DNA from 2 places in the Streptomyces graminofaciens genome. Region 1 is predicted to be linked to the other one. Evidence: riboswitches for the same ligand, from Rfam matches in the RefSeq annotation. Region 1 holds a riboswitch; the other holds the start of a gene.
The links. Region 1 has a riboswitch for thiamine pyrophosphate ahead of SGFS_RS19045 (thiamine ABC transporter substrate-binding protein). Riboswitches for the same ligand answer to the same signal wherever they lie in the genome.
Positions count from the first base shown of each region.

Region 2: linked by a shared signal. The riboswitch ahead of thiO (glycine oxidase ThiO) and the one ahead of SGFS_RS19045 (thiamine ABC transporter substrate-binding protein) in region 1 are both predicted to bind thiamine pyrophosphate.

Region 1 is NZ_AP018448.1:4,505,113-4,520,136, forward strand. It holds gene SGFS_RS19010 (ABC transporter ATP-binding protein) at 1-650, shown strand, start outside; gene SGFS_RS19015 (hypothetical protein) at 632-1,906, shown strand; gene SGFS_RS19020 (VOC family protein) at 2,028-2,438, shown strand; gene SGFS_RS19025 (LOG family protein) at 2,483-3,607, shown strand; gene SGFS_RS19030 (LAETG motif-containing sortase-dependent surface protein) at 3,835-4,488, shown strand; gene SGFS_RS19035 (ABC transporter ATP-binding protein) at 4,753-5,787, opposite strand; gene SGFS_RS19040 (ABC transporter permease) at 5,787-7,385, opposite strand; gene SGFS_RS19045 (thiamine ABC transporter substrate-binding protein) at 7,442-8,533, opposite strand; TPP riboswitch at 8,616-8,721, opposite strand; gene rlmN (dual-specificity RNA methyltransferase RlmN) at 8,768-9,874, opposite strand; gene SGFS_RS19055 (SRPBCC family protein) at 9,940-10,389, opposite strand; gene SGFS_RS19060 (phosphatidate cytidylyltransferase) at 10,531-11,658, opposite strand; gene frr (ribosome recycling factor) at 11,658-12,215, opposite strand; gene pyrH (UMP kinase) at 12,373-13,131, opposite strand; gene tsf (translation elongation factor Ts) at 13,326-14,162, opposite strand; gene rpsB (30S ribosomal protein S2) at 14,370-15,024, opposite strand, start outside.
Region 2 is NZ_AP018448.1:9,428,062-9,443,085, forward strand. It holds gene SGFS_RS41470 (anthranilate synthase family protein) at 1-1,386, opposite strand, end outside; gene SGFS_RS51555 (trp operon leader peptide) at 1,493-1,555, opposite strand; gene SGFS_RS41475 (hypothetical protein) at 1,847-2,518, shown strand; gene SGFS_RS41480 (class II 3-deoxy-7-phosphoheptulonate synthase) at 2,612-3,961, shown strand; gene SGFS_RS41485 ((2Fe-2S)-binding protein) at 4,093-4,317, shown strand; gene bfr (bacterioferritin) at 4,319-4,798, opposite strand; gene SGFS_RS41495 (sulfite oxidase-like oxidoreductase) at 4,974-5,621, shown strand; gene SGFS_RS41500 (deoxyribonuclease IV) at 5,889-6,839, opposite strand; gene pknB (Stk1 family PASTA domain-containing Ser/Thr kinase) at 7,116-9,020, opposite strand; gene SGFS_RS41510 (thiazole synthase) at 9,278-10,072, opposite strand; gene thiS (sulfur carrier protein ThiS) at 10,075-10,275, opposite strand; gene thiO (glycine oxidase ThiO) at 10,290-11,465, opposite strand; TPP riboswitch at 11,463-11,574, opposite strand; gene SGFS_RS41525 (hypothetical protein) at 11,627-11,977, shown strand; gene SGFS_RS41530 (NAD(P)/FAD-dependent oxidoreductase) at 12,010-13,242, shown strand; gene SGFS_RS41535 (Rv2175c family DNA-binding protein) at 13,319-13,684, shown strand; gene thiE (thiamine phosphate synthase) at 13,802-14,446, shown strand; gene metF (methylenetetrahydrofolate reductase [NAD(P)H]) at 14,565-15,024, shown strand, end outside.

The DNA.
Region 1 (15,024 bases):
TCGGCGTCCGCGAGGGTGAGATCCTCGCGGTGGTCGGCCCGCGCGGCAGCGGCAAGACCACGCTCCTGCGGTGCCTGTCCGGACAACTGCGGCCCCAGCAGGGCGTGGTGTGGTTCAACAGCATTCCCGTGCACACCATGGGGCCGGTCGCCCGGGAGCGGCTGCGGCGCGACCGCTTCGGCTGGATCGATCCGGAGCCGGTCCTCGTCCCCGAGCTGAACGCCTGGGAGAACACCGCGCTGCCGCTGATGCTGCGCGGCACCGGCCGCCGGGCCGCCAAGACCGCCGCCCTGGAGTGGCTGGAGCGCCTCGACATCGGCGCGTGCGCCCGTAAGCGCCCGCACGCCCTGTTGCAGTCCGAGCGCCAGCGCGTGGTCGTCGCGCGTGCCCTGGTCGCCTCCCCCAGCGTGCTCTTCGCCGACGAGCCGACCGCCCCGCTGCACCGCGCCGAGCGTTCCCACGTCCTTCGCACCCTCACCACGGCGGCCCGCTCGCACGACATCACCGTCGTCCTCACCGCCCACGACGCCGACGTCGCCTCGTTCGTCGACCGTACGGTGTCGCTCCTTGACGGGCGGTGTGTGAAGACGGTGCATCTGCCCGCGGCCTCCGACGGGGAAGGCCGGGCCGCGTGCTCGCTCTCCGCCTAGCCCGCCGGGCCCACCCCGTCGTCCAGCTCCGCCGCCTCCTCGTCACCGCGGCCTCCGCCGGCACGGGCTTCCTGCTGCTCTGCGCCCTCGGACACGCCCTGTCCCACCCGCACGCCCCCGGCGGCTCGGTGCTTCGCCTCGCCTGGTGCGTCGCGCCCGCCGCCGCCACGGTGTACTTCGCGGTGACGATCGCCCGCACCGACCCGGGCACCCGTCCGCGCCCCGGCCTCTCGGCCATCGGCCTCGGCCCCGCCCGCCTGATGGCCGTCTCGGCGTTCACCACGGCCCTGGCCACCACCCTCGGCTCCCTGCTCGCCCTCCTCTTCTTCCTCCATCTGCGCGGCGACCTGACCGGCATGCCCTTCGACGGGGCCGCCGCGGACGCCCTGGCCGCCCACGAGCCCCTGCCGCTGCCGGCCGCCCTCACCCTCCTCCTGCTGGTCCCGGTCATCGCCTCCGTGACGACCGCCCTGCTCCTGCGCCCGAAGGACACCCGGCCCCGCAGCACCGGCCCCCGCACCCGCTTCATGGCGTACGACACCTTCGACATCGGCCGGAGGGCCGCGACACCCGCCGGGGCGACCCGGTACGAGGAGGAGCCCACCGAGGAGCCCGCCCCCGCCGAGCCCGCGCAGCCCCCGGCCCCGCGCCCCGCCCCCGGCGGCCTCCCCTGGGGCATCGCCGTGCTCGCCGTCGGCCTCGCCACCGAGACGTACGCCGGGCGCTCCGGCGTCGGCTCCGGCCTGGCCCTGCCCGGCGGCTTCGCCGACAGCCCCGCCGGGGTCCTCGCCGGCTGGCTGCTCACCGCGCTGGGCCTGGCCCTCGCCGGGCCCGGGCTCACCCACCTCACCGGACGACTGCTCCAGGCCGTACGCCCCGGCGCGCTGCGGCTGCTCGCCGGGCGGGTGCTGCAGGAGGAGGCCCGGCGCATCGGGCGGCCGCTCGGCGTGGTGTGCGCGGTGGCCTCCGGCGCGTACGCCATGGTGAACCTCTCCTCCGGCGCGCGCCCCTCGGTCGGTCCGCTCACCCTGCTGGGCGGGCTCGTGGTGGCCGGCTGCACGCTTCTGACGCTCGCCACGGCCGCCGTCGAGGCGCGGCGGGCGCACGCCGACACCACGGCCGCGCTGCTGCGGATGGGGGCGTCCGCGGCCCTGCCCCGCCGGGCGGCCCTGCTGCGGGCGGGCGCCCTGCTCGCCCTGTTCGGCCCGCTGACCTTGACGGTCGCGGAGCTGGCGGCCTGGCCGCTGGCCGTGTGAAACCCCCTGCCGAGGGCGCCGGAAAACTCGTACGGAAAAAATCCGCGATCGGCGATGAGTTCCGTACGGCACCCCGGTCTACCCCCGCGAACGGACCGAAACCGATGGGAGAGACCTCGCCATGTACCAGCAGATGATCTTCGTGAACCTGCCCGTGAGCGACCTGGACGCCTCGAAGAAGTTCTTCACGGAGCTCGGGTACGCGCTCAACCCCCAGTTCAGCGACGAGAACGCGGCCTCCGTCGTGATCAGCGACACGATCGTCGCGATGCTGCTCACCAAGCCGTTCTACGCGACCTTCACGAAGAAGGAGATCGCGGACGCCACGCGGACCAGTGAGGTGCTGATCTGTCTGAGCGCCGAGAGCCGCGCGAAGGTGGACGAGCTGGTCGAGAAGGCCGTGGCCGCCGGTGGCACGGCGTCGGAGAAGGTCCAGGACATGGAGGGCTTCATGTACGGTCGCGCCTTCGACGACCTCGACGGCCACACCTGGGAGGTCGTGTGGATGAACCCGGACGCCATCGAAGGCTGAGCATCCGCACGAACCGCCGTACGAACCGCGCCTAGCATGGGCGGGTGCAGACGATGCCCGCCCATGCGGCCCACCACGACGACCGTGAGATCGAGTCGCTCGCCGAGTTCGACGCGACCGTGTCCGCGCGCGGCACCCTGAGCGGATTCCGGGTCCAGGCCGTCGACCTGACGGACCGTACGCGCGAGTTGCTCACCACCGACACGACGGGCGCCGTGTTCCTCGGCTGCCCGATGCGCGAGGACGCCGCGGCGAAGGTCCGCGCGGGCGGCGCCCTGGTCTTCCCGCCCCTCCCGGACCTGCCCTTCGACCCGTACCGAGGCCTGGTCTACTCCCCCGACGAGCTCTTCGAGTCGCTCGCGGAGGGTGGTTACGAGGCCACGCCGGACGCCCGCGCGTACGCCTGGTTCCAGCGCACCAAGGCCGACCGCGACGTCTTCGCCTCGACACTGCGCGCCCTCCACGACGACGCCGTGTCGGACGCCCTCGACGAACTGCTGTCCGGGGCACGTGTGGTGGGCGTGATGGGCGGCCACGCGATGGCGCGCGGAACGGAGGCATACGAGGGCGCCGCCCGGCTCGGCCGTACGCTGGCCCGCGCCGGGCTCACGGTCGCCACCGGCGGCGGCCCGGGCGCGATGGAGGCGGCGAACCTCGGCGCGTACGCGGCCCCGTACGACGACGAGATGCTCACCGAGTCGCTTCGGCTCCTCGCCAAGGCGCCGAAGTTCACGCCCTCCATCACGGAGTGGGCGTCCGCCGCCTTCGAGGTGCGCACCCGCTGGCCCAAGGGCGGCACCTCCGTGGGCATTCCGACCTGGTTCTACGGCCACGAGCCGCCGAACCCGTTCGCCTCGCACATCGCCAAGTACTTCGCCAACGCCACGCGTGAGGACGGCCTGTTGGCCCGCTCCACCGCAGGCGTGATCTTCCTGCCGGGCGCCGCCGGAACCGTCCAGGAGATCTTCGACAACGCGACGCCCAACTACTACGAATCGCGCGGCGAACCGACCCCGATGGTCCTCGTCGACCGCGCCCACTGGACGGAGAGACTGCCGACCTGGCCGCTGCTCCAGTCGCTGGCGCGCGGGCGTTCGATGGAGTCACGGATCGCTCTGGTGGACCGGATCGAGGAGGCCCCGGAGGCCCTTCGCCGTATTGTCGATTAAGGGCTAAACATTCGTACGGTTAATGAGCGGGCAAAGCCAACTGAGGGTGCCCTCTTCCGGATTGACAGTGCTTACACCACGCTTATAAACCTTTGAGACACATGGGGAAGCCGCCGTTCCCTCGGCGGCGCCTCCATCACCCCCCACTCCTGCCCAAGTGCACCCCCTGAAGGGCAAACGTGTCCATATCTCCTCGCGCCCCCCGCGCCCTCCGTAGCGCTCGAGCGGTGCGTCCCCTCGGTGTCGTCGTAGCGTCGGCCGCGCTCGTGCTCGGTGTCGCCGGCAACGCCATGGCTTGCAGCATCAAGGACTTCTCCGCCGTCGCCGCGTGCGACGGCGACAAGGGCGTCATCCGCGTGACCGACGTGGACCCACTGGGCGTCACCGCCGAAGTCAGTGTCTATCTGGAGAACAACGGCGCCGACCTGCGGCTGGTCGGCAAGAAGACCATCGAGAACGCCACGGCCGAGGGTGTCACCATCACCTTCGAGGAGGACTGGAAGCCGAACGCGGAGTACCGCATCCACATCACCGCCGACAAGTACGTCGACGAGGACATCGAGCCGAACCTGGTCGCACCGGCCGAGGCGTGCAAGAAGGCGGACACCCCGCCGGAGGCCTCCGAGAGCCCGGAGGAGCCGTCGAAGGCGCCGGGCAAGTCGACGGGCAAGTCCACCCCCACCCCCTCGGCGTCCGACAGCGGCACCCCCTCGACCACCGGCGGCAGCAACAACGCCCCGTCCCCCGAGGGTGAATCGAACCTCGCCGAGACCGGTGCCGACTCCCACACCGGCCCGATCGCCGCGATCGCGACGGCTCTGGTCATGCTCGGCGCCGGAGCCGTGCACTACAGCATGCGGCGGCGCGGCAGCACCCGCTGACCCGCCCGTACGGCCCTGTGGCCCGCGCCCTCCCCGAGGGGCGGGCCACACCCCGTTCAGCCGAAGGTCGCCTTCGCCGGCCAGAAGTCGGGCACCCGCGTCGGCGGCGATGTCCGGCGCCATCTCGTACGGCAGCCAGGTGGCGAGCGCCGCGTCCGTTCCGTGAATGACCTGCTCATGAGCCATCCGGCGGGCCCAGAACCCGGCGGTGTGCTCCCGGCCAGGGCCTGGGGTTCCTGGGCACGCATCGCCACGAAGCGCACCCTATGCGCCGGAGCCGTCCCCCATCACGACGATGTCGGCCGCGTCGAACGCCACCCCGACCTCGTCCCCGACCCCCGGCGCCTCCCGCAGCGCACACGCCGCCTCCAGCCGGGGCGCGTCCTCCGGCTGAAGGTGTACGGCCACATGGGTGCCCCGGAAGGTGCGCGCGGTCACCGTGCAGCGCAGCCCGTCGGCCGGCGCGACCAGGCGTACGCCTGCGGGCCGGACCAGCAGCGCGCCCGGTCCCTGCCGCGAGCCCTCCGGCACGGGCACCTTGCCCCAGGGCGTGTCGGCGGCCTGGCCGCTCACCGTCGCCTCGACCACGTTGTCGAAGCCGAGGAAGCGTGCCACGAACTCGTCCGCCGGCCGCTGCCACACCTCCAGCGGCGTCCCGGCCTGGGCGATCCACCCGTCCCGCATCACCACGACCCGGTCGGCGAGCGCGAACGCCTCGCCCTGGTCGTGCGTGACCGCCAGCACGGTCGTGCCCAACTCACCGAACAGCTGTCGGAGTTCGACGACCAGCCGCTCCCGGAGCGAGCGGTCCAGCTGGCCGAGGGGCTCGTCGAGCATGAGCAGCCGGGGGCGCGGGGCGAGGGCGCGGGCCAGCGCGACCCGCTGCTGCTCACCGCCGGAGAGCGAGGCGACGGCCCGTCGCGCGGCCCCCGGCAGCCCGACCAACTCCAGCAACTCCCCTACCCGTACTGCCTGTTCGGCCTTCGAAGCGCCGTGCATCCGCAGCCCGAAGCCGACGTTGCCGCCCACGTCCCGCTGCGGGAAGAGCTGGTGGTCCTGGAACATCAAACCGACGTCCCGCTTGTGCGCCGGCACGGATGTCATGTCCCGCCCGTCGAGGAACACCCGCCCGGAGCGGAGGGGCTGAAGCCCCGCGACCGCCCGCAGCAGCGTCGACTTGCCGCTGCCGCTCGGCCCCAGCACACACACGATCTCGTGCTCGGCGACCGCCAGATCGACGTCGTCGAGCACCGGCCGGCCCCCGAACCGTACGGTCGCACGCTCAAGCCTCAGCAGCATCAGAACTCCCCCGTGCGATCGGTGCGCAGTCGCTCCAGCACCAGCAGCGCCACCGCGCACACCACCATCAGAATCGTCGAAAGGGCCATCGCCTGCCCGTAGTTGAGGTCACCGGGTCGACCGAGCAGCCGCGCCACGGCCACCGGCAGCGTCGGATTGTCGGGCCGCGCGATGAACACGGTCGCCCCGAACTCCCCGAGCGACACGGCGAAGGCGAACCCGGCCGCGATCAGCAGCGCCCGCCGCACCATCGGCAGATCGACCTCGCGCCACACCCGCCACGGCGACGCCCCGAGCACGGCCGCCGCCTCCCGAAGCCGCTCGTCCACGGCCCGCAGCACGGGCAGCATGGTCCTCACGACGAAGGGAACGCCCACCAGGGCCTGCGCGAGCGGCACCAGGATCCAGGACGAGCGCAGGTCCAGCGGCGGTTCGTCCAGCGCGATCAGGAACCCGAAGCCGACGGTGACCGCGGACACCCCGAGCGGCAGCATCAGCAGCGCGTCGAAGCCGCGGACGAGCCGGCCGGCCCGCCGGGTGAGAGCGGCCGCGGCGAGCCCGCCGATCAGCACGGCGATGGCGGTGGCGGCGAGCGCGTACTTCAGCGAGTTCCCGACGGCCTCGATCGGCGCGACCAGGAAGATCCCGCTGTCGGCGCTGGTCAGAGCCCTGTAGTAACCGAACCCCGGCGCGTCCAGCGACCGCTCCACCAGCACCCCGAGCGGCAGCAGGATCAGCAGGACGACGGTGCCGAGCACGAGGGCGAGCAGCGCCCACTGCCCCGCCCCACGCGGCCGCCGCGCCGTCATGGACGCGTCCACCAGCCGCAGCGCGGTCTCCCGCCGCCGTACGGTCACGGCGTGCACGGCGAGGATCAGGCCGACGGCGACGAACTGGACGAGCGTCAGCACGGCGGCGGTCGCGAGGTCGAAGATCGCCGAGGTCTGCCGGTAGATCTCCACCTCGAGCGTGGAGAAGGTCGGCCCGCCGAGGATCTGCACCACGCCGAAGGAGGTGAAGGTGAAGAGGAAGACCATGAGCGCGGCGGCACCGACGGCGGGCCCGAGCGCGGGCAGCGTCACCTTCCGCCAGGCGGTCATCGGCGACGCCCCGAGCATCCGCGCGGCCTCTTCCTGCCGGGGATCGAGCTGCGCCCACAGCCCGCCCACCGTCCGTACGACGACCGCGTAGTTGAAGAACACATGCGCGAGCAGGATCGCCCACACGGTCGTGTCCAGCCGTACGCCCCACAGCTCGTCGAGCAGTCCGCCGCGCCCGACGAGCGCCAGGAAGGCCGTACCGACCACGACCGTCGGCAGGACGAACGGCACGGTGACGACCGCCCGCAGCAGCTGCTTGCCCCTGAAATCGAAGCGCGCGAAGACATACGCGCCGGGGAGCGCGATCAGCAGGGTGAGCGCGGTGGAGACGAGCGCCTGCCAGGTGGTGAACCACAGCACGTGCCGGATCCCGGAGTCCCCGAGGACATCGGCGATCCGCCCGAACTGCCAGTCCCCGTCGACGCGCAGCCCGCGCGTCACGATCGCCGCCACCGGATAGGCGAAGAACACGCCGAAGAACGCGACGGGCAGGGCCATGAGCCCGAGCCGCGCCGCGCTCCCCGTACGGGCCCGCCGCGGCGAGCCCTTGGCCCCTACTTCAGTACGAGCGAGGTCCACGACTTGACCCACTGGTCACGGTTCTCGGCGATCTTCGCCGGTGCCATCGTCTCGGGATCCTTCGCCGCCGGCCCGTACTCGGTGAACTCGGCGGGCACCGAGGCGCCCTCGACCACCGGGTACACGAACATGTTGAGCGGCATGTCCTCCTGGAACCGCTTCGAGATCAGGAAGTCGATGAGCGCCTTGCCGCCCTCGGCGTTCTTGGCGTTGCTCAGCAGCCCCGCGAACTCGATCTGCCGGAAGCAGGTGCCGGTGGCGACACCGGTCGGCGCGGTCTTCGGCCGCGGGTCGCCGTAGACGACCTCGGCGGGCGGCGAGGAGGCGTACGACACGACGAGCGGCCGGTCACCTCCGGCCTTCTTCCCGTCGGCGGACCCGGAGAACTCCTCGTAGTACGCCTGCTCCCAGCCGTCGACGACCTTCACACCGTTGGCCTGGAGCTTCTTCCAGTAGCCCTCCCAGCCCCCGTCGCCGTACCTGGCGGCGGTACCGAGCAGGAAGCCGAGCCCGGGAGATGACGTGGAGGCGTTCTCGGTGACGAGCAGATCCTTGTACGCGGGCTTGACGAGGTCGTCGAACGACGCCGGCGGGTCGATCTTGTGCTCGGCGAAGTACGCCTTGTCGTAGTTGACGCAGATGTCACCGGTGTCGATGGGCGTGACCCGGTGCTTGTCCTTGTCGAGTTGGTAGGCGGCGCCGACCTTGTCGAGCCCCTTCGCCTCGTACGACTGGAAGAGGCCGTTGTCGAGGGCGCGGGAGAGCAGGGTGTTGTCGACGCCGAAGAAGACATCGCCCTGCGGGTTGTCCTTGGTGAGGATCGCCTGGTTGACGGCCTGCCCGGCGTCACCGCTCTTGAGGACCTTGACCTTGTAGCCGGACTCCTTCTCGAACGCCTTCAGCACGTCCTTGGAGTAGGCGAAGGAGTCATGGCTGACGAGCGTGACGGTCTTTGAACCACCGCCGCTGCCGCTGCTCCCGTCGGAGTCGGACGACCCGCAGGCGGACAGGGTGACGAGTCCCAGGCCCACGACCACGGCCGCGAACCGTCTGTTGGTGATGCTCACTGAATTCCTCCTGGAGTGACCAGGAAGAGACGCGGCCCTGCCCGGGACTCCCATGACGGGCTCCCCGGGCAGGGCGCAACAGCTCGAGTGGTGACCGATCTCCCTACCCAGAATGACCTGGGCCAGGTTCGGAGGGTCTGCGGCCGATGCCGCACTCTCAGCGCTGTGGCGCTCCCCTGTCGGAATATGAAGATATGCGTACGGAGGTCAGCGTACCCCGTGGCCGAATCCGTACTACCTCTCGGTGGCCGCCAGCTGGCCACAGGCCCCGTCGATCTCCTGCCCCCGGGTGTCCCGAACGGTCACCGGCACTCCATGGGCGGCGATGGCCTCGACGAACGCCTTCTCGTCCTCGGGCCGGGAAGCGGTCCACTTGGACCCCGGCGTCGGGTTCAGCGGGATGAGGTTGACGTGCACGGGCTTGCCCTTGAGCAGCCGGCCGAGCCGGTCGCCGCGCCACGCCTGGTCGTTGATGTCCCGGATCAGCGCGTACTCGATGGACAGCCGCCGCCCGGACCTGGCGACGTACTCCCAGCCGGCGTCCAGCACCTCCCGCACCTGCCACCGCGTGTTGACGGGCACGAGCGTGTCGCGCAGCTCGTCGTCCGGCGCGTGCAGCGAGATGGCGAGCCGGCACTTGAAGCCCTCGTCGGCGAACCGATGGATGGCCGGCACCAGCCCGACGGTCGACACGGTGATCCCGCGCTGCGAAAGCCCCAGCCCGTCCGGCTCCGCGTCGGTGAGCCGACGGATGGCACCCACGACCCGGTTGTAGTTGGCGAGCGGCTCACCCATCCCCATGAAGACGATGTTGGAGAGCCGCGCCGGACCACCCGGGATCTCGCCGTCCCTGAGCGCCCGCATGCCGTCCACGATCTGGTGGACGATCTCGGCGGTGGACAGATTCCGGTCCAGCCCGGCCTGCCCGGTCGCACAGAACGGGCAGTTCATACCGCACCCGGCCTGGGAGCTGATGCACATGGTGACCCGGTCCGGGTACCGCATCAGCACCGACTCCACGAGCGTGCCGTCGAACAGCCGCCACAGCGTCTTGCGGGTGGTCTCCTGGTCGGTCGACAGATGCCGTACGACCGTCATCAGCTCGGGAAGCAGCGCCTCCTGGAGCTTGGTGCGCGCACCGGCGGGGATGTCGGTCCACTGCTCCGGGGCGTGCGCGTACCGCGCGAAGTAGTGCTGCGAGAGCTGCTTGGCGCGAAACGGCTTCTCGCCGATCTCCGCCACGGCTTCCTTGCGCTCGGCAGGCGTGAGATCGGCAAGGTGCCGCGGCGGCTTCTTGGCTCCGCGGGGGGCGACGAAAGTGAGTTCTCCGGGCTTGGGCATGGTTTCTCAAGTGTCGCAGATCGTTCGGGGTGATCTGCGGCCACGGGCGTGCACCGCTGTGAGCGCTACGCGGCGGTGTGCTCCAGCTGGTCCTTGAGGTGTTGCTCGTTGCGCGGGAGTTCCTTGCGGATCTGGGGGCGGACGACGAGGGGTACGAGGACCTTGCCGATGCCCTTGCCCTCGAAGTCGACTTCTATGGTCACGCGGGAGCGGCGGCCGTCGTCGAGCGGGGTGATCTCGCCGTGCACATGCCCGCGAACGGGTCCGTCGACGCCCTGCATGCCCCAGACCCGCGGGGGCTCGTACTCGGTGAGCTGCATGGTCATCGGCATGTCCCGGCGGCCGAAGTGCCGGGTGATCCGCACCCGGGAGCCGACGCCGACGGGCCCGGCGTCGAGCTGCTCCGTCGAGACCGCGCTCTCCTGCCACTCGGGCAGGTGGGCGAAGTCGCTGATGTACGCCCAGACGTCCTCCGGGCGGCGGTCGATGTCGATCGATTCACGGAAGTCGGACATGAGGTCCGCCCCCTTCCAAGAGCGATCCCCCCTGGGAGTGGCTCTACGAGCATCGTCCCACTTGACCGCGCGGGGGACCACGGCAGTGAGCCCCCGCCCAGGACAGGACGGGGGCTCACACACCTCATGTACGCGCTTCGATCAGCCGGAACCCACGAACAGCACCAGCAGCAGCCACACCACCGGAGCCGTGGGCAGCAGCGAGTCCAGCCGGTCCATGATCCCTCCATGGCCCGGCAGCAGGGTGCCCATGTCCTTGATGCCGAGGTCCCGCTTGATCATCGACTCGCCGAGGTCGCCCAGTGTGGCGCTGGCGGCGACGGCGAGGCCGAGGAGCAGGCCCTGCCACCAGGCGCCGTCGGCGATGACGAACTGCATGAGCAGCGCGCCCGCGACCATGGCGAAGGCGACAGCCCCGAGCAGGCCCTCGCGGGTCTTGCCGGGGCTGATGCGCGGGGCGAGCTTGTGCGTGCCGAAGCGCCAGCCGACGGCGTACGCGCCCGTGTCGCTGACGACGGTCAGCAGCAGGAACACGAGAACCCGCTGCGGCCCGTCGTCGGCGGTGAGCATGAGCGCGACGAACGTGGCCAGGAACGGCACGTAGAAGGCCGCGAAGACCCCTGCCGTGACGTCCTTGAGGTAGTTCTCCGGCGGTTCGGTCATCCGCCAGACCAGGACGGCGAGCGCGGTGAGCGCCATGGCCACCCAGGCGCCCTCCGGGCCCCGTACATACCCGGCGACGACCATGGCGGCCCCGCCGACCGCGAGGGGTACGAGGGGCGCCTTGATGCCCTTGCGCTCCTGCAGCCGGGAGGTGAGCTCCCACAGGCCGACGACGACGGCGACCGCTATCACACCGACGAAAACTGCCTTGACGATGAACAGCGAGGCGACGATGACCGCGCCGAGCCCGACGCCGACCCCTATGGCGGCGCCCAGGTCACGGCCCGCGCTCTTCTTCTGCGGGGCGGGCTGAGGGGCGTCGGGCATGGGCTCCGGCTTCTGCGACGCGGCCACGGAGGACTGCGCCGACTGGGTCTCGTCGCGGAACAGGGGGCCACCCATCCGGGCGGCCCCCCGGTCGTCATCCTGGTTCCCGCCATGCGCGGGTACGTCGGGCACGATGGGCATGGGCTGAGTCTGCATGTAGTGCGGGGCCTCAGGCGCATCGTACGCGGGACCCGACGGGGTGGCCCCCTGGACAGGTCCCCGGTCGGTCGGCGCCCAGTACCCGGCTTGTGGCGGCGCTCCCCAGGAAGAGTCGTTCATCAGACCTCGAGGAGCTCCGCTTCCTTGTGCTTGAGCAGCTCGTCCACCTGGGCGACGTACTTCGCGGTGGTGTCGTCGAGCTCCTTCTCCGCACGGCGGCCCTCGTCCTCACCGACCTCGCCGTCCTTGACGAGCTTGTCGATGCCGTCCTTGGCCTTGCGGCGGACGGACCGGATGGAGACCTTGGCGTCCTCGGCCTTGGTCTTGGCGACCTTGATGTAGTCGCGGCGGCGCTCCTCGGTCAGCTCGGGGAACACCACTCGGATGATGTTGCCGTCGTTGCTCGGGTTGACGCCCAGGTCGGAGTCGCGGATCGCCTGCTCGATGTTGCGCAGCGCGGTCTTGTCGAACGGGGTCACCACGGCCATGCGCGGCTCCGGCACCGAGAACGAGGCCAGCTGGTTGATCGGCGTCAGCGCGCCGTAGTAGTCGGCCACGATCTTGTTGAACATCGCCGGGTGCGCACGACCGGTGCGGATCGCGGCGAAGTCGTCCTTGGCGACCACGACGGCCTTCTCCATCTTCTCCTCGGCCTCGAGGAGGGTCTCTTCGATCACCACTTGCTCCTGCGTGTCTTGAGTAGGCCCGGCTGCTGTTCTTGAGTTTCGGTCGGCGGCCGGCTGCGTCGCGTCTTCTTCCTGCACGGTTCCCGACCGGCAGGACATTGTCCATCCCCCGGTCAGGCTCCGTCCCCCGGGCAGGGGAAGGTGCCGGTCAGGCCCGGCTTCCCTGATCACCCACGAGAGTGCCGATCTTCTCACCCTTGACGGCCCGCGCGATATTGCCCTCCTTGAGAAGCTCGAACACGAGGATCGGAAGCTTGTTGTCACGGCAGAGCGTGATCGCGGTGGCGTCGGCGACCTTCAGTTCGCGGGTGATGACCTCGCCGTAGCCGAGGGCGTCGAACCTGACCGCGTCCGGGTTGGTCTTCGGGTCGGAGTCGTAGACCCCGTCCACACCGTTCTTGCCCATCAGCAGGGCCTCGGCGTCGATCTCCAGGGCGCGCTGGGCGGCGGTGGTGTCGGTGGAGAAGTAGGGCATGCCCATACCGGCGCCGAAGATGACCACACGGCCCTTCTCCAGGTGGCGCACGGCGCGCAGCGGGATGTACGGCTCGGCGACCTGGCCCATGGTGATGGCGGTCTGGACGCGGCTGTCGATGCCTTCCTTCTCCAGGAAGTCCTGGAGGGCGAGGCAGTTCATGACCGTGCCGAGCATGCCCATGTAGTCGGAGCGGGCCCGGTCCATGCCGCGCTGCTGGAGTTCGGCACCGCGGAAGAAGTTGCCGCCGCCGATGACGACCGCGATCTCCGCGCCGTCACGGACGACGGCCGCGATCTCCCGGGCGATGGCGTGCACCACGTCCGGGTCGACGCCGAGGCCACCGCCCCCGGAGAACGCCTCTCCGGACAGCTTCAGCAGAAACCGGCCGCCTACTTTGCCGTCGTCGCTCTTCTGGGGCTTGGTGGTCATGGAGATCTCGCCTCTTTACGTGTCGCACATACCAAGAAGGCCATTGCCGTGGGGTGGTGTTCGCAACCCGTGCGCGGCAATGGCCTCCTCGTCAGATCTGCTGTCGCCCGTCGCGCGTCACGCACGCACGTGGCGGCGTACGCGAACGACTGCGCTCGACCCTATCGGGGCCGGGCGTCCGTCGCGTAACGGACTCAGATGCCGACCTTGATGCGCGTGAAGCGCTTCAGGGTGACACCGGCCTCGTCCAGGACCTTCTGGACGGACTTCTTGTTGTCCAGCGCGTACGGCTGGCCGAGCAGCGTGGCGTCCTTGAAGAAGCCGTTGAGGCGACCCTCGACGATCTTCGGCAGGGCGGCCTCGGGCTTGCCCTCGGCGCGGGTGGTCTCCTCGGCGACGCGGCGCTCGGACTCGACGACCTCGGCCGGCACGTCCTCCTTGGCGAGGTACTTCGGCGCGAAGGCGGCGATGTGCTGGGCGATGCCCTTGGCCACGTCGGCGTCGGCCTTGTCCAGCTCGACCAGGACACCGATCTGCGGGGGCAGGTCGGGCATGGTGCGGTGCATGTAGGAGAACACGAAACCGTCGGCGTACTGCGCGAAGCGGTCGAGGACGATCTTCTCACCGAGGTTGGCGTTGGCCTCGTCGACGTACGCCTGGACGGTCTTGCCGGCCTCGATCTCGGAGGCGAGCAGGGCCTCGATGTCGGCCGGGGAGGTCGCGGCGACGTGCTCGGCGATCGCGGCGGCGGCGGCCTGGAACTTCTCGCCCTTGGCGACGAAGTCCGTCTCGCACTTCAGCTCGACCAGGACACCGGAGGTGTTGTCGTCGGCGATGAGGGAGACCACGGCGCCGTTCTCGGCGGAGCGGCCCTCGCGCTTGGCGACGCCCTTCTGGCCCTTGATGCGCAGGGCCTCGACGGCCTTGTCGACGTTGCCCTCGGCCTCGTCCAGCGCCTTCTTGCAGTCCATCATGCCGGCGCCGGTGAGCTCACGGAGCTTCTTGACGTCAGCGGCGGTGTAGTTCGCCATGATCTGTGAATCTCTTCTCGGAGTTCGAAGTCTCGAAGTCGGCGTCCGCCGCCGCTCGTGGGGGCGGGCGTCCACCGAAGATCTACGGGCTACGGAGATCTACGGCCACGAAGATCTGGTGGCTGTGGATGAACGGCGGGTGGCGTGCTCGGTGCCACCCGCCGTCATCTCAGCCTTACGACCGTGAAGGCCGGGCGACCGTGAAGGTCAGGCCTGCTCGGCGTCCGCGGCCGGCGCCTCGGCGGCGGGGGCCTCAGCAGCGGGGGCCTCTTCGGCCGGAGCCTCGGCAGCGGCCTCAGCGGGAGCCTCGGCGGCAGCCGGAGCCTCGGCGGCCGGCGCCTCGTCGGCCTTCTTGTCGCCCTCGAGCAGGTCGCGCTCCCACGCGGCCAGCGGCTCGCCCGCGGCCTTGTCACCCTTGCCCTCGGTGGCGACACGGGAGCGGGAGATGAGGCCCTCGGCGACCGCGTCCGCGATCACACGGGTGAGCAGCGTGACGGAGCGGATCGCGTCGTCGTTGCCGGGGATCTTGTAGTCGACCTCGTCGGGGTCGCAGTTGGTGTCGAGGATGGCGACGACCGGGATGTTGAGCTTCCGGGCCTCACCGACCGCGATGTGCTCCTTCTTGGTGTCCACGATCCAGACGGCGCTGGGCACCTTCTGCATCTCGCGGATACCACCGAGGGTCTTCTCCAGCTTGGCCTTCTCGCGCGAGAGCACGAGAAGCTCCTTCTTGGTCAGACCGGACGCGGCGACGTCCTCGAAGTCGATCTGCTCGAGCTCCTTGAGGCGCTGCAGACGCTTGTAGACGGTCGAGAAGTTGGTGAGCATGCCGCCCAGCCAGCGCTGGTTGACGTAGGGCATG
Region 2 (15,024 bases), 4.9 Mb from region 1:
CTCCCGCAGCCCGGGCTCGTCGTAGCGCCGGACGGTGACCTCAAGACCGCCCGAGCGCAGCACATGCGCGAGCATCGCCGTGAAGGTGTCCTCGGCGTCGACGACCAGCGCGTGGCCCCGCAGGGACTCCGACTGCTCCTGCATCCGCAGCCAGAACGGCGCCAGTGAGGACCGGCGCCCGTCGAGCGCCGCCCGCACCCGGGGGTCGTCCGCCAGCCGGGGCCGTACGCCCTCCTCGCGCGGCCGCCGCCCGAGAACGCCCAGGGCCGCCAGCACCCCCGCCGCCTTCGCGTGGGTCTCGGCGACCTCGCTCGCCGGGTCCGAACCCCGCACCAGCGTGGCGCCCACCGGCACTCTCAGCCGGCCGTCGGCCGCGATGTCCGCCGTACGGATGAGGATGGGGGAGTCGAGGGTCTGGGCACCGCCCGCGTCCCGGCCCAGCAGCGCCAGCGCGCCGGCGTAGTAGCCGCGCCCGCCGACTTCGTGGCGCTCGATGACCCGGCAGGCGTTCTGCACCGGCGAGCCGGTGACCGTCGCCGCGAACATGGTCTCCCTCAGGACCTCCCGCACATCCAGCGAGGACTTCCCGCGCAGCTCGTACTCGGTGTGCGCGAGGTGTGCCATCTCCTTCAGCCGGGGGCCGACCACCACGCCGCCCATGTCGCCGACCGTGCACATCATCTTGAGTTCCTCGTCGACGACCATCGACAGCTCCTCGATCTCCTTGCCGTCGGCGAGGAAGTCGAGCAGATGCTCGGGTGTCGGGCCGTTGGCCGGGTAGCGGTACGTGCCGCTGATCGGGTTCATCACGACCGTGCCGCCGGACATACGGACGTGCACCTCGGGGCTCGCGCCGACGAGGGTCCGCTCACCTGTGTGCACGACGAACGTCCAGTACGCGCCCCGCTCGCCTTCGAGGAGCCGCCGGAAGAGCGCGAGGGCGTCCGCGCGCGAGAACCCCGGGATCTCGCCCTCGTATGTCCGCCGGATCACGAAGTTCGCGCCTTCGCCGTGCCCGATCTCCTCGCGCAGCACCCGGCCGACGATCTCCGCGTACTCCTCGTCGGCCACGTCGAAGCCGCCGCCCCGGACCTGGACGTCGTGCGCGGGCAGCTCGGTGAGGGCCTGGGCGAGCGGCAGTTCGTACGACTCCTCCGGCGTCAGCACCGACAGGGGGGTGCCGTCGTCGCGAACGTCGAAGCCGCGTTCGCGGATCTGACGGAAGGGGACGAGGGCCAGCCCCTCCTCGGGGAGGTCGGCGAGCCGCTCGTACGTGGTGACCGGGCCGAGCAGGACCTCGACGGTGTCGTGGTCGTGGAGGCCCGGGGTGCGGCGGCGCAGCAGGGCGAACGGGCGGGGATCGTCGAGCAGATCGTGCAGATGCATGGGGCGTTCCTCATTCCTGGCGGTGATCGAGGAGGAACGGACCCGGTCGCGAAAACACCGAAGGCCGCCCCTCGGGCGGCCTTCGCGAAGTCGTGCGTACGCGCAGTCAGTGGGCCGCCGGGAGGACGGTCCACCACCAGTTCTGGTTCTGGGTCGAGTGCGCGAACATGCGCCGCACCTTACACGAGGCGCCAACGAGTCACGGTTCAACGACACCCAGGACCCCGCGCGGATCGCCGTACCGCAGGCCACCGGTAGCAAAGCGGCACCGGCGGAAATCCTGGCCCGGCCGCCCTCCCGGAAGGCGGGCCCAGCGGTTCCGGTGCTCGTCCAAGGGAGCAAGGGCCTCTGTAGGGTCTGCGACGGCGACAACTCCGACGGCCGTCCCTGAGGCCCTGGACCTCCTCGCCTCCCGCGCCGGCTCCGGCCGCCGGCACCACGACCTGGGAGTCAGCCCCGAATGACCGCGCACGACATCGCCCGCCTGCTGCCCGCCGTACCCGACCTGAGGGACCGGCTCCGGGCCATGGCGATGCTGGAGGCGATCCTCAGCCCAGAGCGGGCCGACCGGTACCACTCCTACGACCGCGCCTGGTCGCCCGGCGTCGAGGTGGCCACCATGAGCACCGGCTCGGGCGACGAGTTCTCCGTGGTCTTCGAGGACGGCACGGCGTACATCAGGGGCTTCGCCCACGAGTCCCCGATGAGCCCGTACGCGGCCGACGGCCCCTGGCCGGGCGTCCTCGACAAGGTGCCCGAGCCGCTGCGGCGCTGGGTGAGCGAGCCGGCGTTCACCGATGAGGACGGCATCCCGGTGGTCACCGCCTGCCTGTGGCGCGGCCCGTCCGACGACGGCTGGCGCACCGGCGACATCGACTACCCGGACGGCCCCGACCCCGACGGCGCGAACCACCTCTTCCGCCTCCTCGCGACCCCGGGCCCCGCCGCCCCGGACGCCTTCCGCGAGTTCGCCGAGGACCACTACGGCGAGCCCCTGGACCCGGCGGCCGTCCGGCACGTGTACGCCCTGCGCCCGCTGACCGGCGCGGTGGTCGCCGCCCTGAACGGCGACGTCACCCTCGCCGACCTGGCCGAGGACGCCGAGGCCGTGGGCTACCCGCAGGTGGGCTGACCCGCACGGCCCGCCGCAGCCGAACGAGCGGGGAATGTCTCACTTGATGGGCAGGGGGATGGACGCCTGACACAACCCCGTAATGTGGACGTCGTGACCGTGAACGCTAAGTCCAGCGCGAGCGCTGGCAACACCTGGCGAGACCTGCCCGCGGCGCAGCAGCCCGAGTACCCCGACACCGAGGCTCTGCGCGCAGTCGTTGCGGAGCTCGAGTCGTATCCGCCGCTCGTCTTCGCGGGCGAGTGCGACCAGCTGCGCGCCCGGATGGCGGCCGTCGCCAAGGGAGAGGCGTTCCTCCTCCAGGGCGGCGACTGCGCGGAGGCCTTCGACGCCGTCTCGGCCGACCACATCCGCAACAAGCTGAAGACGCTGCTCCAGATGGGCGCCGTCCTCACGTACGCGGCCTCCGTGCCGGTCGTGAAGGTCGGCCGCATCGCCGGGCAGTACTCCAAGCCCCGCTCCAAGGGCACCGAGACCCGCGACGGCGTGACCCTGCCGACCTACCGCGGCGACTCGGTCAACGGCTTCGACTTCAACGAGGCCGCCCGCATCCCGGACCCCGAGCGCCTGAAGCGGATGTACAACGCCTCCGCGTCCACGCTCAACCTGGTGCGCGCCTTCACCACCGGCGGTTACGCCGACCTGCGCCAGGTGCACGCCTGGAACCAGGACTTCGTGAAGTCGTCCCCGTCCGGCCAGCGCTACGAGCAGCTCGCCCGCGAGATCGACAACGCGCTGAACTTCATGCACGCCTGCGGGACCGACCCGGAGGAGTTCCGCACCGTCGAGTTCTTCTCCTCGCACGAGGCGCTGCTGCTGGACTACGAGTCGGCGCTGACCCGCGTGGACTCGCGCACGGGCCGGCTGTACGACGTCTCCGCGCACATGGTGTGGATCGGCGAGCGCACCCGCCAGCTGGACCACGCGCACATCGAGTTCGCCTCGCAGATCCGCAACCCGATCGGGATCAAGCTCGGCCCGACGACCACGGCCGAGGAGGCGCTCCAGTACATCGAGCGTCTCGACCCCGACCGCGAGCCGGGCCGGCTGACCTTCATCGTCCGCATGGGCGCCGACAAGGTCCGCGACAAGCTCCCCGAGCTGGTCGAGAAGGTCACCGCCTCCGGCGCGACCGTGGCCTGGGTGACCGACCCGATGCACGGCAACACCTTCGAGGCGGCCTCCGGCCACAAGACCCGCCGCTTCGACGACGTGCTCGACGAGGTCAAGGGCTTCTTCGAGGTCCACAAGGGCCTGGGCACCCACCCGGGCGGCATCCACGTGGAGCTCACCGGCGACGACGTCACCGAGTGCGTGGGCGGCGGCGACGAGATCTTCGTCGACGACCTCCACCAGCGTTACGAGACGGCCTGCGACCCCCGGCTCAACCGCAGCCAGTCCCTTGACCTGGCGTTCCTGGTCGCGGAGCTGTACCGCGACTAGTGACAGCTGACGCAACAGAGTGGAGTGGGGCGCGGATCACATACGATCCGCGCCCCACTCCACTTTTGCGCTCCCGGAGTGCCGGGTAAGGTTAGGTTAGCCTTATTGATCTCGGCGGGAGGTGAATCCGCGTGTACGTCTGCAGCTGCTTCCAGGTGACTGAAGCGCAGGTCCAGCAGCACGCGGACAGGGGAGCCTGTACGCCCCGCCAGATAGCCTCCGCCTGCAAGGCCGGCACGGACTGCGGCTCGTGTGTCCGCCGGATCCAGGCGATTCTCGGCCGGGGCGCGTTCCCGCGCCGTGACCTGGCCGACCGGAGTGAGCCGGTTCTGACCGAACTCGAGGAAGCGGCGTAGCTCAGCTCTCCGGCTGCTCGATCAGCTGCGCGAGGTAGAGCGCCTCACCGAGCTTCTCCAGCAGCTCCAGCTGGGTGTCGAGGTAGTCGATGTGGTGTTCCTCGTCCGCGAGGATCGACTCGAAGATGTTCGCCGAGGTGACGTCGCCCTTCTCGCGCATCACCTTGATACCGCGCTTGAGCCGGTCGATCGCCTCGACCTCGATCTGCCGGTCGGCCTCGAACATCTCCTTGACCGTCTGCCCGACCCGGACGTGGAACAGCCGCTGGTAGTTCGGGAGCCCGTCCAGGAACAGGATCCGGTCGGTGAGCACTTCCGCGTGCTTCATCTCGTCGAACGACTCGTGCCGCGTGTACTTCGCGAGCTTCGTCCACCCGAAGTTCTCCTGCATCTTCGCGTGCAGGAAGTACTGGTTGATCGCGGTCAGTTCGGCGGTCAGCTGCTCGTTGAGGAATTCGATGACCTCGGGGTCGCCCTGCATCGCTACGGGTTCCTTCCAAGCGGGGAACTAGGAGGTTGCGCCGCGATGATTGCACCGGCATCGAAGATCGTCCAGTAAGTGCAAGCTTAGTAAGTAAGTCCATCCTTAGTCCGATTTGCCCGAATGAACTCGATCTTGGTCATGGGCATCGCCCGAGGTCTGTCAGGATGGAGTCATGGGTCAGCCGGCGGAACGCGAAGCAGAGGATCGCGCATCGGGGAACGCGAACCGGCCGCAGCTCCCGCCGGGACAGCGACTCCAGCGCGGCTGGCCGGTCACGCACTACGGCCCGGTCCCCAAGTTCCGCCCGGAGCGCTGGGACTTTAGGGTCTTCGGCGCCACGGCCGACGGCGAGAAGCGCGCCTGGACCCACGAGGAGTTCACCGCTCTGCCGTACGCCACGGTCGTGGCCGATCTGCACTGCGTAACGAAGTTCAGCATGGTCGGCGCGGAATGGGGAGGCATCCCCGCCCGTACGATCCTGGACACCGTCCCTCCGGCGCCCGAGGTCACCCATGTGATGGTGTGGGCCGAGTACGGCTTCAGCTCCAACCTCCGCCTCGCCGACTTCGCCTCCGACCGCACGATCTTCGCCACCCACAAGGACGGCGAACTGCTGACCGCGGAGCACGGCTTCCCGGTGCGGCTGGTGGTGCCACACCTGTACGCCTGGAAAGGCCCCAAGTGGGTCCGCGGCATCGAGTACATGACCACCGACCGGCGCGGCTTCTGGGAGGAGCGCGGCTACCACAACATCGGCGACCCCTGGCAGGAGCAGCGCTACTCCTACCAGGAGGAGCCCGGGGAGGGCCCCGAGCTCTGACGTCCGGCGACGCCCACGGTCAGTGGCGGAACTGGTGCATCCACGATTGGCGTGCCCCCGTGCCCCCGTGCCCCCGTGCCTCGTGCCCCGTGCGCGCGTGCCCCTTGCCGCAGCCGATCAGACCCGGGTCGCCGCCCTCAGGCCGACACCCCTTCATCACTCCCCGTGGCGTGAGTGCGTAGCCGAAGAACAACGCGAGCGCGATCACCGGCGCCGTTGTCGGCGCCGTATACCCGCCTGGGGTGCTTCTCGACGCGGTGGTCCGCGTCAGCCGTCCCGCAGCTTCTTCAGCCGCTCGACATCCGCCGCGTGCCCTTCCTGCCCGCCGGGCGTCTCGATGATCAGGGGCACGCCCTCGGTGGCCGGGTGGGTCATCAGCGCGCGGAACGGGTCCTCGCCGATGTGCCCGGAGCCGATGTTCTCGTGGCGGTCCTTGTGCGCGCCGACCACATCCTTGGAGTCGTTGGCGTGGATCAGTTTCAGCCGCCCCGCGCCGACGGTCTCCACCAGCAGATCGAGGGTCTGGTGCATCCCGCTCGGACCGGTCAGGTCGTGCCCGGCCGCGAAGATGTGGCAGGTGTCCAGGCAGACGCCCAGCTTGGGATGCGCGTCGAGCGCCTCGAAGTAGGGCCCGAAGTCCCAGGTGCGCGAGCACAGGGACGCCCCCTGCCCGGCGGTCGACTCCAGCAGCAGATACGGGTCGTCGTCATGCGTCAGCTCGTCGAGCAACGGCAGCAGATACTCCCGCACCTGCTTCAGCGCGACGGACCGCTCCCGCCCACCGGTCGCACTCCCGGTGTGCACGACCACCCCGAGGGCGCCGATCTCCCGCCCCCTGCGCAACGAGTGCCGCAGCGACTCCACGGACTTCTCGACCGTCGCCTCGGTGTGCGACCCGAAGTTGATGAGATACGGGGCGTGCACATACGCCGGAATCGACTCCTCCGCGCACGCCGCACGGAACTCCTCGTCCTGCCGCGGATTCCCGACGGGCGTGGCCCAGCCACGGGGGTTGGCGACGAAGACCTGCACGGTCTCGGCCTTCAGCTCGCGGGCATAGCCCAGCCCGACGGAACTGAGCCCACCGGCGACGGGGACGTGCCCACCGACGGGATTACGAGAACGCCCGACGAGACCGGACGAGGAAGGGGAGGAAGGGGAGGAAGGGGAGAGGGCGACCGAGGACCCGGAAAACCCGGGGGACTGCTGAGTACTCACGGCACCAGGGTGTCATGAGGGGCCGGGGGCTCGGTCGGCGGACCGACCTGTGGTGGCCGCAGGCAGCCGCGCCGCCGTTCCGCGTAGCTGCGGGTAGGGCAGGCGCGGGTGGGCGCAGCGGCACCCCGGGCAGGCACGGGTGGGCGCAGCGGCACCCCGTGAGCGCCGGGCCGCGCGACCGACCCCCGCTCAGCAACAGTTCCCGGGCGCCGACGCACATGAGCCCGACCAAAGCCGGGCTCCGCACCTCCTCGCCGGAGACCTGGCCTCCGCCGACTACCCGATCTCGATCGTGATCTTCGACCCCTTGGGCGCCTTCTCGCCGCCCTCCACCGACTGCTTCTTGACCTCGTCACCGAAGAACCCGAGCAATCCCCGGTCCTCGTCGACCTCGAAGCCCACGGCCTCCAGCTTCTGCCTGGCCTCGTCCACGCTGTCCCCCACGACGTCCGGCACCTCGACCATCACGGGCCCCTTGGAGATCGTCAGCGTGACCGTGTCCCCCTCACCGACCTGCTTGCCGGCCCCGGGCGACTGCTCCGCCACCAACCCCTTGTCGAACTCCGAATTGACCTGCCCCGAGGCGATCTTCACCTTCAGCCCGGACTCCTCGAGCGAGGCCGTGGCGTCCTCGACCGAGGCCCCGGCGACCTCGGGCACCTCCACCGGCGCCCCCCGGCTGACGACGATCGCCACGGCCTTGCCCGACTTGGCGTCCGTACCGGCCCCCGGATCAGTACTGATCACAGCGCCCTTGGCGACATCGGAGCTGAACTCCCGCGTCACCATCCCCGGTTCGAGCCCCTCGCTCTTCAGCCGCTTCTTCGCCTCGCTGAGCGGCACACCCTTCAGATCGGGCACCCGCACGACCTCGGGCCCCTTGGAGATGACCAGCGTCACCGTGTCGTTGTCCCGGATCTGCTCCCCGGGCGCGGGGTCGGTGCTGATCACCAAGCCGCGCTCAACCGTGTCGCTGAACGCGGTGTCGGGGTCGACGACCAGCCCGGCGTCCTCGATCCGCTGCGTGGCCTTGGCCTGGGGCTCCCCCAACACCAGCGGGACCTTCGTGAACTGCCCCGCGTTGATGTACCAGACGCTCGTCCCCACCCCGAGCACGATCAGCACGGCGGCGACGATCGCGAGCACCCCGCGCCGGGGCGCGACGGTCCGGCGCCGCGGCGCCAGTGGCGGCGCCTCGAACCGGCTCGTGCGGTTGACCTGCTGATCGGGCTCGGCCCGGGACACGTTCAGCGAGCGCGGGATCACACTCGTACGGTCCTCGGCGTTGTCGTGCCCGCCCGGCGTCGCCTGCGGGGGCACCGCGTCCAACTGCTCGTCGCTCAGCGGGGTCCGCGCCTGGAGCACCTGGGAGAGCAGCGCGACCGCGTCGTAGGGGCGCAGCTCGGGATTGCGGGCCGTCGCCGAGGCGACCAGCTCGTCCAGCTCGTACGCCAGCCCCGGCACCGCGGCCGACGGCGGCGGCACGTCGTCGTGCAGCGCGTGGTAGAGCACCTGCGCGGGGGAGCCTCCGGCGTGCGGCTTGCCGCCGGTGAGCATCTCGTACAGCATCACGCCGCACGCGTACACGTCGACACGGGTGTCGGTGGTGCCGTGCTCCAGCTGCTCCGGGGCGAGATAGGAGACCGTGCCGAGGACGGTGCCGGTGGTGTTGGTGACGGTGTCCACGGCCCGTACGAGACCGAAGTCGGCGACCTTGACCCGGCCGTCGTCCCCTATGAGCACGTTCTCCGGCTTCATGTCCCGGTGCACGAACCCGGCGCGGTGCGCGGCCCCGAGCGCGGCGAGCACCGGCTCCAGGATGTCGAGCGCGGCCCTCGGCTGGAGGGCGCCGCGCTCGCGCAGTACGTCACGCAGGGTGCAACCGGCGACGTACTCCATCGCGAGGTAGACGTACGACCCGTCGGTGCCCTGGTCGAAGACGCCGACGACGTTCGGATGCGAGAGCCGTGCCACCGACTTGGCCTCACGGATGAAACGCTCGACGAACGAGGCGTCGGCGGCCAGCGTCGGATGCATCACCTTGAGCGCGAGCACGCGGTCGAGGCGGGTGTCCAGGGCTCGGTAGACCGTGGCCATCCCGCCGACCGCGATGCGTGCCTCGACGCGATAGCGACCGTCGAGCACCTGGCCCACAAGCGGGTCCTGAAGGGTCGTGTCCACGCAGGCGAGTGTACGAGCCGCCGCTGACAGCCCCGTCAGTCCCGTGCCAGGCGAGACGGGACTGCAGCAGAGCTGTGACCGAGAGAGGGTGCCACCCGCGCCCCTGAAAGGGGCGCGGGGAACTGCGCGATCAACCACGACGAACCCGCACCCGCCGACGAACCCCACCCGCCCGAGCTCTCCTGCGCAGGCGGGGCCGAAGGGGCGGCAGCCCCTGGGGGGATGGGACGGGTAGGGGTGGCGGGGGCGAAACGAACTCAGAACGCGGGCCGCTCCGGATCCAACCGAGCCATCCCCTCACCCGGCGACGACGCCTCCGCGAAATGCCGCCGAGGAATCCGCCCCGCCCGATACGCCAACCGCCCCGCCTCCACCGCGTTCCTCATGGCGGCAGCCATCAGCACCGGCTCCTGCGCCCGGGTCACCGCCGAGGCGAGCATCACCCCCGCACACCCCAACTCCATCGCCAGCGCGACGTCCGACGCCGTACCGGCCCCCGCGTCCAGAATCACCGGCACACGCGCGTGCTCCACGATCAGCTGGAAGTTGTGCGGGTTGCGGATGCCGAGCCCGGAGCCGATGGGCGACCCCAGCGGCATGATCGCCGCACAGCCGACGTCCTCCAGTCTGCGCGCGAGCACGGGGTCGTCATTGGTGTACGGCAGCACGGTGAAACCGTCGTCGACCAGGGTCTCGGCGGCGTCCAGCAGCTCGATCGGGTCGGGCAGCAGGGTGCGCTCGTCGGCGATGACCTCCAGCTTGACCAGGTCCGTGCCGAGCGCCTCACGCGCGAGGCGGGCGGTCAGCACGGCCTCGCCCGCGGTGAAGCAGCCGGCCGTGTTGGGCAGCACACGGATGCCCAGCTTGTCGAGGACGGAGAGGACCGAGCCGTGCGAGGACGGGTCCACCCGGCGCATCGCGACCGTCGTCAACTCCGTGCCGGACGCGACGAGCGCCCGCTCCAGCATGTCGAGGCTGGGCGCGCCGCCCGTGCCCATGATCAGACGGGACGCGTAGGTCGTACCGCCGAGGACGAAGGGGTCGTCGGCCATGGTCAGCCTCCTTGGACGGCGGTGAGGACTTCCACGCGGTCTCCGTCACGGAGGGCGGTGGCCGTCCACTGCGCGCGTGGGACGACGGTTTCGTTGAGCGCGGCGGCGACACCTGAGGGGGACTGGGTGAGCGTCCGCACAAGGGCGTCGAGGGCCGTGCCGGGAGCGATCTGCCGTCGCTCCCCGTTGACGAGGACGAGCATCGTCTCGGTGGCGCTCACGCGTGCTGCTCCGTGAGTTCGCGGGCCGCCCCGGCGCGGAACCGCAGCGGCGTGAAGTCGCGCGCCTCGTCCGGGAGTTCCCCGGTGGCCAGGACATGGGCCATGACGTCGCCGGTGACCGGGGTGAGGAGCACGCCGTTGCGGTAGTGGCCCGTCGCCAGGAGGAGCCCGTCGAGTTCGGTGGGGCCGAGCAGCGGCGCGTTGTCGGGGGAGCCGGGGCGCAGTCCCGCGCGGGTCTCGGTGAGGGGCAGTTCGGTGATCCCGGGGACGAGTTCGTGGGCGTCCCGCAGCAGTTCGTAGACCCCGCCCGCGGTCACCGTGGTGTCCCAGCCCAGCTCCTCGCTGGTCGCGCCGACGACGAGTTCGCCGTTCTCGCGGGGCACCAGGTAGACGTGGCTGCCGCGGACCACGGCCCGCACGGTCCGGCTCAGGAAGGGCGCGTACCGCTTCGGCACGGTCAGCCGCAGCACCTGCCCCTTCACCGGCCGCACCGGCGGCAGTACTTCGTCCGGCACCCCGGCCAGCCGCCCGCTGTGACTGCCCCCGGCGAGGACGACCCGGTCGGCGGTCAACCGCGTCCCGTCGCCGGCCAGGACCCCCGCGGCTCGTTCCCGGACGACTGACAGCTTTTCGGCCCAGACCCGGTGAAACACCACCCCGGCGCGCTCACAGGCCGTCACGAGGGCCCTGGCGAGCCGTCTCGGGTCGATCTGGTGGTCGCCGTCGACCCGCAGCCCGCCGCGCACACCGGGCGCCAGCATCGGCTCCAGCCGGCGGCACTCGCGTCCGCTCAGCCACTCCGACGCGAGCCCCGACCGGCTCTGCAGCGCGTGCAGTTCGCGCAGATGGGCGCGGTCGTCGGCGTCGAGGGCGACGGCGAGCGTGCCGGACCTGCGGTAGCCGAGGTCCAGGCCGGTCGCCTCGGTCAACTCGGCCGCGAAGTCCGGGTAGCGGCGCGCGGACTCCAGGTTGAGTCCCAGCAGTGTCTGCTCGCCGTAATGCAGTTCGGTCACCGCGGCCAGCATCCCGGCCGCCACCTGCGCGGCCCCGCCGCCGGGCGCGGGATCCACCACGGCCGTGGCGAACCCGCGCAGCGCGGCCCGCCACGCGGTCACCAGCCCGATGATTCCGCCCCCCACGACGAGGACGTCTGACGTGTGCGTACGCGACATGGGCGTCCAGCCCCTCCCTTCGCCGGCATGACCCGGATCAGGTTCGTACGGTCGGAGGCCGCCAGCCTCCCTCTCAGCCCGGTGCGTCCGGGCTCCCGCGAGTGCTCTACGGTGGCCCACCCTAGCCCGTGCCGTTTGCCGCAGTAAGGGAGCCTCATCGCATGGCCCGTTCGCTCGACGGCCTCGTCCTCGCCCCCGTCGCGGACCAAGCCCCAGGTCAGGTGGGCACCCGCACCCGCTTCACGTACCACGAGAAGGACGGTGAGATCTGGGCCGAGTACACGGGCGGCGACGTCGTGCGCGGCAGGCTCGTCGGCACGCGTGCGGGGGACCGCCTGGACTTCCGGTACGTACAGCTGAAGACCGACGGGACCACCTCGTCCGGGCACTGCGTGTCCCAGGTCGTCGAGCTTCCCGACGAGCGCGTACGCCTGGAGGAGACATGGGAATGGGAGTCGCAGCCGGGCAGCGGCACCAGTGTTGTGGAACAGGTCACCGAGCACGACCGCTGACTGACTGATCGTCAGGTGTCTATGGTGACCAGGTGAGCGAGCAGACACAGGCACCGGGGACACCGGGTACGGAGCGGCGGGTCGTCGTCGTGGGCGCGGGCATGGCCGGGGTGCAGACCGCGGTCGTCCTGCGGGAGAAGGGCTTCACCGGCCCCGTCACACTCATCGGCGCGGAGCCGCACCAGCCGTACGACCGGCCGCCGCTGTCCAAGGCCGTGCTGCTCGGCAAGGCCGAGGGCTCCGCCTTCGACGTCGACTTCGAGGCACTCGGTATCGAACTGAGACTCGGCAGCGAGGTGACCGGCGTACGCCCCGGTGACCACGAACTGGACACGGCGACCGGATCCGTCCCGTACGACGTCCTGGTGCTCGCGACCGGCGCGGAACCGATCCGGCTGCCGGGCGCCGAGGGTGTGCCCGGCGTGCATCTGCTGCGCACCCTGGACGACGCCGAGCGGCTGCGGCCGGTGCTGGCCCGGCAGCACGACATCGTGGTCGTCGGGGCGGGCTGGATCGGCGCGGAGTTCGCCACGGCCGCGCGCGAGGCGGGCTGCGCCGTGACCGTCGTCGAGGCCGCGGACCGTCCCCTCGCGGGCGCCCTGCCCGCCGAGGTGGCCGCGCCGATGGCCGCCTGGTACGCGGACAGCGGGACCGTACTGCGCACCCACGCGCGCGTGGAGCGCGTCGAGCCCGGCACGGTGGTGCTGGACGACGGCTCACGCGTGTCGGCCGGCGCGGTGGTCGTCGGCATCGGGGCGCGTCCGGCGACGGCGTGGCTGAGGGACTCCGGGATCACGCTCGGCCGTCACGGCGAAGTGGTCGCCGACGACCATCTGCGCACCACCGCGCCGGACGTCTACGCGGTCGGCGACTGCGCCTCCTTCCCGTCGGGAAGGTACGGCGAGCGGCTTCTGGTCCACCACTGGGACAACGCCCTCCAGGGACCCCGCACGGTCGCCGCGAACATTATCGGCGAGGCCCCGGCGCCGTATGACCCGGTGCCGTACTTCTGGTCGGAGCAGTTCGGCCGCTTCGTGCAGTACGCCGGGCACCACGCGTCGGCCGACACGACTGTCTGGCGCGGCGACCCGGCGACCCCCGCCTGGGCGGTCTGCTGGCTCCGGGAGAACCGTCTGATCGCCCTGCTGGCGGTGGGCCGCCCCCGCGACCTGGCCCAGGGCCGCCGCCTGATCGAGTCGGGGACGCCGATGGACCCGGAGCTGCTGGCCGACCCGTCGCGGCCGCTGAAGGCGGCGACGGCGTAGGAGTCACGCCCACGGTCGGCCCCGTCGAAGGCGCCTCGGCTACCCACTGTCAGTCCCAGATGGCAGTCTTGGTGACGTGACCGAGATTGACGCAAAGATCGATGCTCTCGTGCCCGCGTGGCTGAACCTCCCCGACATCGCAGAGATGCTCGATGTCGAGGTGACCCGCGTGCGGCAGCTGGTCAAGGAGGGCCAGCTCATCGCCGTACGCCGCGGTGAGAACCGCGCGCTGCACGTCCCCGCCGCATTCATCGACGAAGACAAGGTCGTCAAGGGCCTCACCGGCACCCTGACGCTCCTGCGGGACGACGGCTTCACCGACGAAGAAATGCTGGAGTGGCTCTTCACCCCCGACCCGAGCCTGCCCGGCACCCCGGCCCAGGCCCTGAGCGAGAATCGCGGCACGGAGGTGAAGCGTCGCGCCCAGGCGCTCGCCGTCTGACCTGAACGACAGTCCGGCGTACGGGCCGGGGCCCACCGGGGCAACGCTCACGGCCGACCCCGCTCCGCCACGGCCCGTACGCCACCGACACCGACCGACACCGGGGGATTCCCGCGCATGCCCGACGCCACCGCACAGCTCGCCGACGCCCGCGTCTACCTCTGCACGGACGCCCGCAGGCGCCAGGGCGACCTCCCGCAGTTCCTGGACGCGGTCCTCTCCTCCGGCGTCGACATCGTGCAGCTGCGCGACAAGGGCATGGAGGCCGCCGAGGAGCTGGAGCACCTCCGACTCTTCGCCGACGCCTGCGGAAGGCACGGCAAGCTGCTCGCGGTCAACGACCGCGCGGACGTCGCCCACGCCATCGGCGCCGACGTGCTGCACCTGGGCCAGGGCGACCTCCCCGTCCCCGCCGCCCGCGCGATCCTCGGCGACGACGTCCTCATGGGCCGCTCCACCCACGCCGAGCACGAGGCCGCGGCCGCCGCGGTCCAGGAAGGCGTGGACTACTTCTGCACGGGCCCCTGCTGGCCCACCCCCACCAAGCCCGGCCGCCACGCCCCCGGCCTGGACCTCGTGCGGTACACCGCCTCGCTGGGCACCGACCGCCCCTGGTTCGCCATCGGCGGCATCGACCTGGCCAACCTCGACGAGGTCGTCGAGGCGGGTGCCCGCCGCGTCGTCGTGGTCCGCGCGATCACGGAGGCCGACGACCCCGGAGCAGCGGCGGCGGAGTTCGCCAAGCGACTACGTGCCCTCTAGGACGCCGAGCGCCTCGGTGCGGCTGCCGCTGTCCAAGGCGTGGACAGCAGATCGGTAATTTCAGACAAAAGGCCTCCCTCTGGTTGGGTGACCGGTCCGACCTGGCTAACCTGCGGCTATGGCCCTAGGAACCGCGTCCACCCGGACGGACCGCGCGCGTACTGTGCGTGACATGCTCGCCACGGGCAAGACGACGTATTCGTTCGAGTTCTGGGCGCCCAAGACGGAAAAGGGCGAGCGGAACCTGTGGAACGCCCTCCGCAGGATCGAGGCGGTCGCCCCGAGCTTCGTCTCCGTGACCTACGGGGCGGGCGGCTCCACCCGCGCCGGCACGGTGAGGGCGACCGAGCAGATCGCCGCCGACACCACGCTCACCCCGGTCGCCCATCTCACCGCGGTCAGCCAGTCCATCGCCGAACTGCGCAACATCATCGGCCAGTACGCGGACGCGGGCATCCGCAACATGCTCGCGGTCCGCGGCGACCCGCCCGGCGACCCCATGGGCGAGTGGGTGCCGCACCCGCAGGGCCTGACCTACGCGGCCGAACTCGTCCAGCTCATCAAGGAATCGGGCGACT